DNA from 4 places in the Streptomyces sp. NPDC029292 genome. Region 3 is predicted to be linked to each of the others. Evidence: riboswitches for the same ligand, from Rfam matches in the RefSeq annotation. Region 3 holds a riboswitch; each other region holds the start of a gene.
What was found. A riboswitch is a leader RNA that binds a small molecule or an ion and turns the genes downstream of it on or off. The one in region 3 is predicted to bind cobalamin.

Region 1 (3,162 bases), on a different contig from region 3:
CGTCATCCGCCGCAACACCACGATTCTCCCCCTGTACTCGCTCATGCTGGGCCTGCTCGCCCTGCTCGGGTTCATGGCGATCGCGGCCGGAGTGAAGGTCACCAACGGCCAGCTCGCCATCCCCCAGCTCTTCGAGACCATGTTCCCGGACTGGTTCGCGGGCGTGGCCTTCGCCGCCATCGGTATCGGCGCACTCGTCCCCGCGGCCATCATGTCCATCGCAGCCGCGAACCTCTTCACCCGCAACATCTACAAGGACTTCATCAAGCCGGACGCCACGCCCGCCCAGGAGACCAAGGTCTCCAAGCTGGTCTCGCTCCTGGTGAAGGTCGGCGCGCTGATCTTCGTCCTCACCATGGACAAGACGGTCGCCATCAACTTCCAGCTCCTGGGCGGCATCTGGATCCTGCAGACCTTCCCGGCCCTGGTCGGCGGCCTGTTCACCCGCTGGTTCCACCGCTGGGCCCTCCTCGCCGGCTGGGCCGTCGGCATGCTCTACGGCACGCTCGCCGCGTACGGGGTCGCCTCCCCGACCCAGAAGCACTTCGGCGGCAGCTCGAAGGAGATCCCCGGCATCGGGGAGATCGGCTACATCGGCCTCACGGCGTTCGTCCTGAACGTGGTCGTGACCGTCGTCCTCACCTTCGCCTTCCGCGCGTTCAAGGCCCCGGAGGGCGTCGACGAGACGTCTCCGGAGGACTACACGGCGGACGCGGGCGACCCTGGCGTCGAGGTGGAGCTCCCGCCGGCCACGGCCGGGGCGACCCACTAGGCGGGCACCACCGCCCCGCCCCGCCCCCTCAAACGCCGGAGGAGCTGATTTTCAGCCCCTCCGGCGTTTGAGGAGCGGGGTCTGGGGCGGAGCCCCAGGACGGGACGGGCAGGGGCGGAGGGGGCGAAAATCCGGCGGCCCGCCACCGCTCCCCTGATGCACACTCCCCGGATGGACATCCTCATCCGACGGGCGCAGCCCGAGGAATACCCCACCCTCGGTGAGATCACCGCCCAGGCCTACCTCGATGACGGCCTGCTCGACTTCGGGGAGAGCGACGAGTACCTGGGCGAACTGCGGGACGTTGCGAAGCGGGCCGCCGCGGCCGACGTACTCGTCGCCGTCGACGGGAACCGCGTACTCGGCGGCGTCACCTTCGTACCCCAAGGCGGCCCCATGGCCGACATAGCCCGCCCCGGCGAAGCCGAGATCCGCATGCTCGCGGTAGCGCGCGAGGCCCGCGGCAGAGGCACCGGCGAGGCCCTCGTCCGCGCCTGCGTGGACCGCGCACGGGCCACGGACGGCTGCGTACGCGTCGTGCTGTCCACCCAGCGCACCATGCACACCGCCCACCGCATCTACGAGCGCCTCGGCTTCACCCGCGCCCCCGAGCGCGACTGGAACCCGATCCCGCACCTGGACGACATCCTGCTGCTCACCTATGGGTTGACACTCTGACACCCTCCGAAGCCGACACGACACAACATGTGGGGGTGCCACCGCAGCCCGGCACAAGATGTATGCTCATGCTCGCTGTCGCCGCAGGGGAATCCGGTGCGAATCCGGAACTGTCCCGCAACGGTGTACTTGTGCGTATCCGCCCCCAGGGCGAGCCGCGTACGAGAGTCAGTCCGAGGACCTGCCGACAGCGCGCCCCGGCCATCCGGCCCGGGTGACATGACGTCCGGGCCTCGCGGAATGGGCCGGTGGACGCGGCGCACCGCTGCCAAAAGCGTGCGCTCGTGTGCCCCGCCGCCCCCGCAAGGCCCCGTGCCGAGCGAGGGAGAGCCCCACGTGACCATCGCGCCAGCCGATCCGGCCTCAGCTTCAGCGACGCAGGCCCCGGTGGAGACGGACGGTCCCGGTACCGCGCTGCTGCGGACCCTGACCGACCTCACCGCCGACCTCCCCGACGCCGACCCCGGCCGGGTCGCCGCCGCCGCGCTGCGCGGCCGGTCCGCGCGCGCGGACGAGACGGAGCTGCGCGAGCTGGCCACCGAGGCGGCCGCGGGCCTGATCTCCGAGGACCCCGCCTACTCCCGGCTGGCAGCCAGGCTGCTGACGATCAGCATCGCGGCGGAGGCCGCCTCACAGGGCGTCACGTCCTTCTCCGAGTCGGTCGCCGTCGGCCACCGCGAGGGCCTCATCGCGGACCGCACGGCCGAGTTCGTACGCCTGCACACGGCCCGCCTGGACGCGCTCATCGCCGCCTCCTTCGCTGAGGGTGCCGACGACCGCTTCGGCTACTTCGGTCTGCGCACTCTGCACAGCCGCTATCTGCTGCGGCACCCGATCACCCGGCACGTGATCGAGACGCCCCAGCACTTCATACTGCGGGTGGCGTCCGGTCTCGCCGAGGACGACACGGCCCATTCCGTGGACGAAGTCGCGGCCCTCTACGGGCTCATGAGCCGCCTCGACTACCTCCCCTCCTCCCCCACACTCTTCAACTCCGGTACGCGGCACCCCCAGATGTCGTCCTGCTACCTCCTCGACTCCCCGCTGGACGAGCTGGACTCCATCTACGACCGCTACCACCAGGTCGCGCGCCTCTCGAAGCACGCGGGCGGCATCGGACTCTCGTACTCCCGGATCCGGTCGCGCGGTTCGCTGATCCGCGGCACCAACGGGCACTCCAACGGCATCGTCCCGTTCCTGAAGACCCTCGACGCCTCGGTCGCCGCGGTGAACCAGGGTGGCCGGCGCAAGGGCGCGGCCGCGGTCTACCTGGAGACCTGGCACTCCGACATCGAGGAGTTCCTGGAGCTGCGCGACAACACCGGCGAGGACGCCCGGCGTACGCACAACCTGAACCTCGCGCACTGGATCCCGGACGAGTTCATGCGCCGGGTGAACGAGAACGGCGTCTGGTCCCTCTTCTCCCCGGCCGATGTGCCCGAGCTGGTCGACCTGTGGGGCGACGAGTTCGACGCGGCGTACCGCAAGGCGGAAGAGGCGGGCCTCGCCAAGAAGACCATCCCGGCCCGCGACCTGTACGGCCGCATGATGCGCACCCTCGCGCAGACCGGCAACGGCTGGATGACCTTCAAGGACGCCGCCAACCGCACCGCCAATCAGACGGCGGAGCCCGGCCACACCGTCCACTCCTCGAACCTGTGCACCGAGATCCTGGAGGTCACGGACGACGGGGAGACGGCGGTCTGCAACCT
Region 2 (3,162 bases), on a different contig from region 3:
CCGCTCCTAGCCTGCGTGCGGCTGCCGCCCCGCCGGTCTCAACTTCCGTCGGCGGGGCGGACCGCCCACCGCTGCTCGACCTTGGCCAGCCGCCAGTACGCCACCGCCGCCGCCCAGACGACCACGAACAGGCCGACGATGATGTACCCGACCTTGTCCAGATCGAGCCCCGCGATCCAGCCGGTCACCGCGTCGCGCAGGTCGAACTTGTCGTGCAGCACGCCCACCAGCTCGATCGTGCCGATGAAGAAGGCCACCGCGATGGACAGGCCGGTGATGGTGAGGTTGTAGAAGACCTTCCGCACCGGGTTGGAGAAGGCCCACTGGTAGGCGAAGTTCATGAAGGTGCCGTCCAGCGTGTCGAACAGGCTCATCCCCGCCGCGAACAGCAACGGCAGGCACAGGATCGCGTACCAGGGCAGCCCGGCCGCGGCGCCGCTGCCCGCCATCACCATCAGCGTGACCTCGGTGGCGGTGTCGAAGCCGAGCCCGAAGAGGAAGCCCAGCGGGAACATCTGCCCGGGCCGCGTGATGGACTTCGTGAACCGGCCCAGGATGCGGTTCATGAACCCCCGGGAATCCAGGTGCTGTTCGAGCTCGGCCTCGTCGTACGTACCGGCCCGCATGGCCCGGAAGACCCGCAGGATGCCGAAGAGCGCGACGAGGTTGAGGGCGGCGATCAGGTAGAGGAAGGACCCGGAGATCATGGTGCCCATGACTCCGAGCACCTGGTGCGTACTGGATCCCTCGTTCATGATCCGCCCGGCCAGCTGGGTGCCTCCGGCGATGAGTGCGGCGAGGACGACCACCACACTGGAGTGCCCGAGGGCGAACCAGAAGCCCACCGACACCGGCCGCTTGCCGTCGGCCATCAGCTTGCGTGTCGTGTTGTCGATCGCGGCGATGTGGTCGGCATCGAAGGCATGCCGCATGCCCAGGGTGTACGCGGTGACGCCGAGACCGATGCCGAACGCCTTGGAGCCGACCTCGTAGTGCTCCGGGACGACGAGCAGGAACAGGATGCCGAACGCGACGACGTGCAGCGCGGCTATCACGGCCAGGAGTACGGCGGTTCGGACGGTGTCCTCGCGCCGCCAGCGGAATCCGGCGGCGGGTGGGGACGACTGCGTGGGCAGGGTCATATGGTCACGCTCCAGCACCTCGTGGATCACTTCGTGAGATGCCGTGGCCGGTCTCCTGGCTGACGGGGGTCCGCACCGTCCCGCCTTCCCGGCCGCCGTGTGGCGACCAGTGGCCGAAGTGGGACGGGGCGCCTCAAGTCACTTCGTGCGCAGGTGAATTCACCACGCATGTATCTGATCTGAGGCCCGATCACAGTGGCGAGGGCCGCTCCGGCCTGGGCCCCTTCGAGGATGAAGAGGCCGTCACCGGTCTTCCCGAACACCACGGCCCATCAACCGTAGAGGCGGCCGGGCTCCCCTGCAAAGCTGCATACCTGCGCAGGTATTGAAGATCACATAACGGCGCCTGCGAAGATGAGCTCATGCACCTCGTCCCCGCCGAGCGCGCCGACCGCCGGACCATCGACGGCCACCGCGTCTGCGACGCCGTCGCAGCCATCGGTGAGCCCGGGCACGTACGCACCTGGGCCGACCGCTTCTCCCTCCTCGCCGACCCGCGTCGCCTCGCCCTTCTGCTGGCCCTGCACCGGGCCGGCCCGCTTGCCGTCTCCGACCTCGCCATCGCCACCGGCATGAACGACCCCGCCGTCTCTCAGGCCCTGCGTCTGCTCCGTACGGCCGGGGTCGTCGAGGGCGACAAGGACGGGCGGGTCGTGCGCTACCGGGTGACCGACGGGCCGACCACCGCACTCCTCGAGCACTGCGTGTCCGACGGGGGCTGAGCCGCCCCGGGCGCGGGAGCCGGGAAGGCGGCGGCCCCGGACGCCTGGGGCGGGCCGGGGCCGCGGGCTCACGGAGTTTCCGTGGTGCGCTCACTCACTGTTGAGTTGCCAAGGTGCGGTTGTTGCTCAGTCCTGCGCCGGTGCCTTCTTCTTGCGGACGAGGAACACCGCCGCGCCGCCGATCACGACGAGGGCGATGGCGATGCCCGCGATGATCGGGGTCGCGCCGGAGCTGCCGGTCTCGGCGAGGTCGGTGCCTCCGGTGGAGGTGCCGCCCACCGACGCCGGGCTCTCACCGACCGTCTGGGTCGTGACGTCGCCGGCGCTGCCCTGTGTCTTGCAGTCGAGCATGCCGGTGAACCGCTTCTCGAAGCCGTTCGGACCCTTGATGGTGAAGTCGTACGCCTGGTCCTCCTGCAGCGGGATCGTCACCGTCTGGGACTTGCCCGCCGCGATGGTGTGCTCGCTCCCCATCAGCTCGAAGGTGAACGCCTCGTCACCTTCGTTGGCCGCCGTGATGTCCACGCCGCCCTTGGCGCAGTTCTTCTCGGCCGACAGGGCCGGTATCGCGCCCTTCTTGGCCCAGTTCGCGGTCGCCGCCGCGGAAACCGTCGACTCGCTGGAGCCCGCGAGGATCTGTGTCTGGCTGCGGGTCTCCGAGGCGAAGGCGCGGCCGACCGGCACGGTCGTGGACGCCTGCACCGTCAGTGAGGCAGACCCGTTCGCGCTGTCCTTCGGCACGTCGAAGTAGATGCGGCTGCCGTCGGCCGCGGAGGTGATCGCCTTGCCGTCCTTGTCGACGATCTTCACTCCGCCGGCGGCGGCGTCCGCGGGCGGCGTCACCGTCACGCTGTCCGCGTTGGTGTGCACCGTGACCGGGCCGAGCTTCTCGCCGGCGTGACCGGAGACCGCGGGCGGGTCGAGGGTCAGCGAGGCCTTGGGCTCCGCCAGGTTCCGCGCACTCTTTTGCAGATAGTCCGCGAGCTTCTCCGCCTGCGGGTCCACCGCGTCCACGTCGGCGCCGTCCGAGTACCGCCAGATGGCCACCTGCGTGCCGGCCGCCGCGTCCTGCTCGGTGAGGCTGCCGGCGCCGGCCTTCTCGGCGAGCGCCGCGAGGTCGTTCACCTGCGGGTAGGAGTTCTGCAGGATCCAGCGGATCTTGCCCGCGTCCGCGTTGCCGTTCAGTGACGTGCCGCTCCAGGGGGTCTCCTGGTACTTGGCGTCTCTCTGCGTCGGGTTGTGGATGTCGATGCAGTACGTCTGCAGCATGCCGCCGTCGTCGACGGACATCTCGAACA
Region 3 (3,162 bases):
GCACGCCCGCGCGCAGCGGACCCAAGGCTCCGTCCCATCTCCGACCTGCCGGAGGGCGACACGCTCGCCTACCAGGTGACGGTCGGGAGCGGCGGCCCTTCGGCGTTCCTGATGGGCGCCAGCGACTTCCCCATTGCCGTCCGGTACACCGTCGCGGACACGGCGTACCGTGTCCTGCTCGCCCCGCGTGCTGTGTGCCGCGGTCGGTGCGGACAGCCGCGGTCGGCAGCCGCGCTCAGGGGTGCGGCGATCCGAAGGCCCCGACGAGAATCGGGGCCTTCGGATGAACTGCCGGGGTGACGTTCTCAGCGCGGTACAGGCGTTGCCCGCGTACCGGCTCCGCGCTCCTCGGCAGCGTCCGTCCGAGGGGACAGCACCCGCTCCGCCAGGAAGCCGAAGACAAGACCGAAGGCAGTCCACAGGGTCAGCTGTATGGCGAGGGCCGCAAGGCGGAACTGCCAGAGCAGAGTGGCGGAGAAGTCCTTCGGGACCTCATTGACGGCCGGCAGGAACGCGTAAGCCAGACCGATGGCGAGGACGAAGAACGCGCCCGCGGCCGGCGTCGCGTTCCAGTTGCCCAGGCGCGGCGCGAGGCGCTTGCCCAGGATGACGGTCGCGACGGCGAGCAGCACGCTGAGCACCATCATCAGGAAGTACAAGGTGGTGCGCTTGCCGATGGTGTCGGGGTCGCCGACGGACGGCGGATTGGCCGGGTACTTCAGGAACGGCACGACATAGACGGCGACCAGGCCCGCGGCCGACAGGAGCAGCGCGCTCGCGCGCGGTCCGAAGCGGCCGATCCTTCCGAGCGCGAAGCAGTACGCGAGGGCGGTGATTCCTCCGAAAGCGACCCCGTAGACGAGGACACCGGTGGCCAGGCCGCCCGTGGACTGCATCGTGCGGGTGACGGCTTCCACGCCGTGCTCGTGCGAGTGCGCCTCCTCATAGGCGATCGCCGAGTCCACGCGCGGCTCACCCAGGAAGTAGGCGACGACCAGGGCGAGCAGGCCCGCGGCGAGACCCGCGAGCATGCCACGCACCAGGAGATTTCTGACAATTGCGGAATTCATGAGCTCGTACGCTTCCTTGTCGCCGTCAGTGGCAGGGGAAGCCGAGCAGGTGGCGGCCGTCGTGGACCCACTCGTGGACGTTCTCGCCGGACACGAGTGAGGTGGCGCCCTGTTCGGCGCCGACGAAATAGAGCAGAACCAGCATCAGAATGCCGAAGAAGACCGCCCAAGGGACGATCGCGCCGATCGGCAGCTTGGCGGGAACGGCAGTGGGTGTAACGGTCGGCTGAGCGACGGACTGCGCCATGGGGCAGAACCTCCTGGGGAACTCGCGTCCCATCTCGGTGGTGCACAGGACGACGGCCGCGGGTCTGACTTGCTCGACCTTCACCACCCCTGGCGGGAGCGGTTCTTGCTGGGCTTACAGTGGCGCGACCGTGCCGGATTCCCACCGGACTTCCGCCGAACCGTCGTCAATATCGTCGAGACCGTACCGCGAAGCGGGAATGCCGCCAAGGGCGCACGGTGCGCTGGGGGGGGCGCACCGTGCGCCGACCCGCGCCTCAGTTTCCAGACCTGACAAGAGTTTTGAGCACGAGAGTGGACGTATGACGAGCCGAGTGATCTTGATCTCAGCCGCGATCAGTGCGGCGCTGCGGGAGGCCCGCTTCGACGACGGGTGCGCTCTCGATGCCCTGGGGGCCGCGCGTGCCCGGTCGGCTGCGGGAACGCTTCCAGCGGCCGACCGTGCGTTGGCGTCGCCCACCGCGCGCTGCCGGGAGACCTCCGACGCACTCGGCCTCGATGCCCTGCCCGTGCCCGAACTGTCCGGACTCGCCATGGGGCGCTGGCAGGGCCGGACCCTCGACGAGGTTGGCGCCAAGGAGCCGGACGAACTCGCCACCTGGCTGACGGACCCGACGGCTGCCCCGCACGGCGGCGAGTCAGTGAGCCAGCTCTGCGCCCGCGTCGCGCTCTGGCTGGAGACGGCCGGGCAGACCTCCGGCCGGACGATCGCCGTCGTGGAGCCGGAGATCGTCCGAGCCGCGGTGATACGGACACTGGGCGCCCCCGAGTTGGGCTTCTGGCGAATCGACGTACCGCCCCTCACTGTCACGCAGTTCAGCGGACGGTCCGGACGCTGGAACCTACGACTCGGGCAGCCGCTCGGTGAGGGAGACAACCGAACCGTTCACTGATCCGGACCGTTGTAGTCGATCGAGGAGCCAACGGCGATTCTGCGGCCGATCGTGAGCCAGTCGACCCTGGTGCGGCGCAGGTGGATTGCGGTTGTGCGCCCCCGCGCCCCGTTCACGCGGGCCCATTCGCGGCGAGAGCGGACCGGGTGGTGAGGGGGACCAGCAGCCGCGGCCGTCCCACCGAGGGGACAGCGGCACCCGGCGCGGGCGTGCCCCGGGTGCCGCCGCTCAAAGTGAAACAGAACGGCGGCCGACCTTACCGGCCTGTGTTGCCGCCGACTCAGTGCACGGAGAACCCACCGTCGACGAAGATGGACTGCCCGGTGACGTAGGCGGAGGCGCGGCTCGCCAGGAACACCGCTGCGCCCGCGAAGTCCTCGGCCAGACCGTTGCGTCCGACCATGGTGCGCGCGGCCAGCGCCGCCACCTTCTCGGGGTCGGACGACAGCCGCGCGTTGAGCGGCGTCATCACGAAACCCGGGACAAGGGTGTTGCAGGTGACGCCGTACGGCGACCATGCCTCGGCCTGTGAACGAGCCAGAGACTCCAACGCCCCTTTGGACACCCCGTAGGCGCCGCTCTGGACGAACGCCCGATGCGCCTGCTGGGAGGTGATGTGGATGATCCGCCCGAAGCCTCGTTCGGCCATGCCGGGGCCGAACCGCTGTCCCAGCAAGTGGGGTGCCTCCAGGTTCAGCGCCATCGTGGTGTCCCACACCTCCTCGCTCAGCTCGCTGATCGGCGGCCGCAGGTTGACCCCGGCGCAGTTCACGAGGATGTCGGGCTCCCCGAACGCCTCGACCGCCTCCTGTGCCGCCGCGCGCACGCCGTCGCGCGTGCTCAGGTCGCCGCTCACCCAGGCCGCCCGGCAGCCGTCGGCGGTCAGCTCATCGACCGTGGCGGCCAGTTCCGCCTCCTTGCGCGCCACGATCACGACGCTCGCCCCCGCACCC
Region 4 (3,162 bases), on a different contig from region 3:
CGCAACGACACCCGCAGCCCGTCCTCCTCGTCGATGCCCAGGCCGTGCTGGAAGGGCAGGACGCCGTACGAGGAACGCCCGGTGAGGTCCCGGAGCATGTCGAGGCCCGGCTCCAGCAGCGAGACGTCGCCGCGGAACTTGTTGACCAGGAACCCGGCGACGAGTGCCTGATCCTCGCGGGACAGCAGCGCGACGGTCCCGAAGAACGAGGCGAAGACGCCGCCACGATCGATGTCACCGACGACGAGCACGGGAAGCCGGGCATTGCGGGCGATCCCCATGTTCACGATGTCGGTGCGGCGCAGGTTGATCTCGGCGGGACTGCCCGCCCCCTCACAGATCACCGCGTCATACGTGCCCCGCAACTCGGCCAGACAGTCCAAAACGGTCCCGAGGAGCTGCTCCTGCCGTCCTCCGTGATACCCGCGCGCCGAGAGCTCGCCCACCGGCTTGCCCATGAGCACCACCTGACTGCTGCGGTCGCTCCCCGGCTTCAGCAGCACGGGATTCATCAGCGCGGTGGGCTCCACGCGAGCCGCCTGCGCCTGCATGGCCTGCGCACGCCCGATCTCCGCGCCCTCGCGCGTCACGAACGAGTTCAGGGACATGTTCTGCGCCTTGAACGGCGCGACCTTGACGCCCTGCCGCACCAACCACCGGCAGATCCCGGCGGTCACGACGCTCTTGCCCGCGTCGGAGGTGGTACCGGCGATCAGCAGCCCGCCGCTCATGATGTGGCCCCCCTCGAAAGCAGCCGCCCGGCGGCACTCACGCCGAGCGCGAGCCAGCCCACGCGCCGCGACAGCCGTACGGCCCGCTCGATGTCGTGGACCGCGACGGCGCGGCCCTCCCCGTTCAGTACGGGCCGGTGCTCGACCCTTCCCCCGTACGAGAGGGTCCCGCCGAGCCGCACGCCGAGCGCGCCCGCGAACGAGGCCTCCACGGGCCCGGCGTTGGGACTCGGATGCCGGCCGGCGTCCGCGCGCCAGGCGCGCACGGCCCCGCGCGGATCGCTGCCCGCGACGGCGGCGAGCACGGCGGTCAGCCGGGCCCCCGGCCACCCCGCGACATCGTCGAGCCGCGCGGAAGCCCACCCGTATCGCCGGTACTTGGGCGACTTGTGCCCGACCATCGCGTCGAGCGTGTTCACCGCGCGGAACCCGACAAGACCGGGCACACCGCCCAGCGCCCCCCACACGAGGGCGCCCACCACGGCGTCGGACGTGTTCTCGGCAACGGACTCGACGACGGCCCGCGCGATGCCGTCGGAGTCCAGCGACTGGGGATCCCGCCCGCACAGATGGGGCAGCCGCTCCCGGGCCACCTCGACATCGCCGACCGTGAGCGCCTCGCCGATCGCCCGTGCCTCGCGCCCGAGGGAGGTCCCCCCGACGACGGCCCAAGTGGCGGCGGCGGTCAGCGCGATGGAGGCGGTACGGGAGGCGCGTACGGAATGGCTCGCGAGCGCCGCGAGCCCGGCGGCACCGCCCACGCACACGGCGGTGTGCAGAGCGCCCCACCCGCGGTGGTCCCGCCACAACACCCGCTCCACGGCTCCCGCTGCCCGCCCGAACGCGGCGACCGGATGTCCCCGGCGCGGGTCGCCGAGCAGCAGGTCACCGAGAAGGCCGGCGGCGGCGCCGTACGCGAAGACGCGATCGGCACGCACCGGTTCAGCCGACCGTCAGGTCGGGTACAACCGTCGTTCGCGTCATTCGCTTCGTGGGCAAAGCACTTGGGCAGCCGCGCATGGCGATATGTCCTCACTCAGGGTGTCCACGCCCTGGTTCGACGAGACCGGCGGTGAGAGTTCCTGGCTCCCGAGGACTTCATTCCCCGGTGACAGTGGCGGGACCGCGCCGGATTCGCACCGGCTTCCTCTCTTGCCGCCGTACTTGGCTCCGGCAGTCCACCACGGGGTTAGAACACCCGTCAACTTGCTGTTGACCTGCGCGGGGAGAGTGTGCTGAGGCCCACACCCGTGGGCACACCAGCCCGCTGTGCGCCCCTCGTGCCGCGCATTCACCCGCATGAGGTGATTACCCGTCAGAGCGTTGCGGTCGCGGTGCGTGACGCCCTGCAATGTCCTGCGATCCACCAAGTTGTGCCATGGGGCGAGCGGAAGACGCGGCAGATCGCACCGCGAACGGGGATCGGCGAGGGCGGCGCACTGGATTTTGCGCCGGGGCATCACAATCCCAGGACGTCGACGCCTGGTTCTTCGTCGGCAATCTCCTGTCCGGGGCGACTGAGATGGGCACCGTCGACTACGACCTGGACCGCCTCATCGACGGCAAGCCCGACCAACTCTGCGAGCTGCTGGGCCCGCACCCCCCTGACGTGGGGCTCCCGTCCTCGTTCGCCGTCCCCCCGGAGGCAAACATGCGTCCGCCCTGCCCGGACCACCCATAAGGCGGCCCCGACAGGGCGGACGACGAAGCTGCGGCCCGCAGCCGTACGACTCAGGCCACGATGATGAAGATCCCGTACGCCACCGCAGCCGCACACGCCGCGAAGCAGGCGTACGCGCCGGTGACGGCGAGGGCGGCGGAGCCACCCCCGGCGGACGCCGACTCGCGCTTGGAGAGGCCGACGATGCCGAGGGTGAAGAGGCCGACGAGGGCCACGGTGGTCACGAGGCTGACTCCGAAGACGGAGCCGAGGGCTGCCCAGTCGATGTTCATGCGGTTCGTTCCTTACACCGTGGCCGGGCGGGTGGGCTCCGCGTCCGGGGACGGGATGGTGGTCTTCAGGTCGTCGGAGATCGGGCCCGCCGGGGGCGGGGTGACCGCGGCGATCGCCGTGGTGACGACGCCCGCGGGCTCGGCGGCGACCTCGTTGACGTTGTCGATGGTGACCGGCTCGCGGCGCGACAGGGTCCAGATGACCCCGGCACCGGCCACCAGCAGCACGCCCGTGAGGACGATGCCCCACGTGCCCTGCTTGGTCAGGAACTCGGCGCTCGCGCCGGCGAGACCGGCGGCGGGCAGCGTCAGGCCCCACGCGACGAACATCCGGGTCGCGGTCGACCAGCGGACGACACCGCCCTTGCGGCCGAGGCCCGCGCCCATCACGGCACCGGAGCAGACCTGGGTGGTGGAGAGGGAGAAGCCGATGTGCGAGGAGGCCAGGATGGCCGTCGCGGCGCTGGTCTGGGCGGCG

Region 1: another riboswitch for cobalamin. It lies ahead of ACZ4WS_RS07685 (ribonucleoside-diphosphate reductase subunit alpha); the one in region 3 lies ahead of ACZ4WS_RS26625 (CbtB domain-containing protein).
Region 2: another riboswitch for cobalamin. It lies ahead of nicT (Nickel transporter NicT); the one in region 3 lies ahead of ACZ4WS_RS26625 (CbtB domain-containing protein).
Region 4: another riboswitch for cobalamin. It lies ahead of ACZ4WS_RS28285 (cobalamin biosynthesis protein); the one in region 3 lies ahead of ACZ4WS_RS26625 (CbtB domain-containing protein).

Annotation. Positions count from the first base shown of each region.
Region 1 covers NZ_JBVHXR010000002.1:616,375-619,536, reverse strand. Annotated here, with positions in the region: gene mctP (monocarboxylate uptake permease MctP) at 1-772, shown strand, start outside; gene ACZ4WS_RS07690 (GNAT family N-acetyltransferase) at 944-1,450, shown strand; cobalamin riboswitch at 1,513-1,653, shown strand; gene ACZ4WS_RS07685 (ribonucleoside-diphosphate reductase subunit alpha) at 1,787-3,162, shown strand, end outside.
Region 2 covers NZ_JBVHXR010000004.1:6,809-9,970, forward strand. Annotated here, with positions in the region: gene ACZ4WS_RS11180 (YcnI family copper-binding membrane protein) at 1-10, shown strand, start outside; gene nicT (Nickel transporter NicT) at 39-1,142, opposite strand; cobalamin riboswitch at 1,171-1,424, opposite strand; gene ACZ4WS_RS11190 (helix-turn-helix domain-containing protein) at 1,505-1,864, shown strand; gene ACZ4WS_RS11195 (Cys-Gln thioester bond-forming surface protein) at 1,991-3,162, opposite strand, start outside.
Region 3 covers NZ_JBVHXR010000013.1:32,294-35,455, reverse strand. Annotated here, with positions in the region: gene ACZ4WS_RS26640 (LysR substrate-binding domain-containing protein) at 1-16, opposite strand, end outside; partial or broken gene ACZ4WS_RS26635 (MBL fold metallo-hydrolase) at 22-129, shown strand; gene ACZ4WS_RS26630 (CbtA family protein) at 306-1,070, opposite strand; gene ACZ4WS_RS26625 (CbtB domain-containing protein) at 1,096-1,317, opposite strand; cobalamin riboswitch at 1,355-1,518, opposite strand; gene ACZ4WS_RS26620 (histidine phosphatase family protein) at 1,619-2,209, shown strand; gene ACZ4WS_RS26615 (SDR family NAD(P)-dependent oxidoreductase) at 2,490-3,162, opposite strand, start outside.
Region 4 covers NZ_JBVHXR010000014.1:84,584-87,745, reverse strand. Annotated here, with positions in the region: gene ACZ4WS_RS28290 (cobyric acid synthase) at 1-731, opposite strand, end outside; gene ACZ4WS_RS28285 (cobalamin biosynthesis protein) at 728-1,669, opposite strand; cobalamin riboswitch at 1,789-1,929, opposite strand; gene ACZ4WS_RS28280 (hypothetical protein) at 2,254-2,412, shown strand; gene ACZ4WS_RS28275 (hypothetical protein) at 2,463-2,684, opposite strand; gene ACZ4WS_RS28270 (inorganic phosphate transporter) at 2,697-3,162, opposite strand, start outside.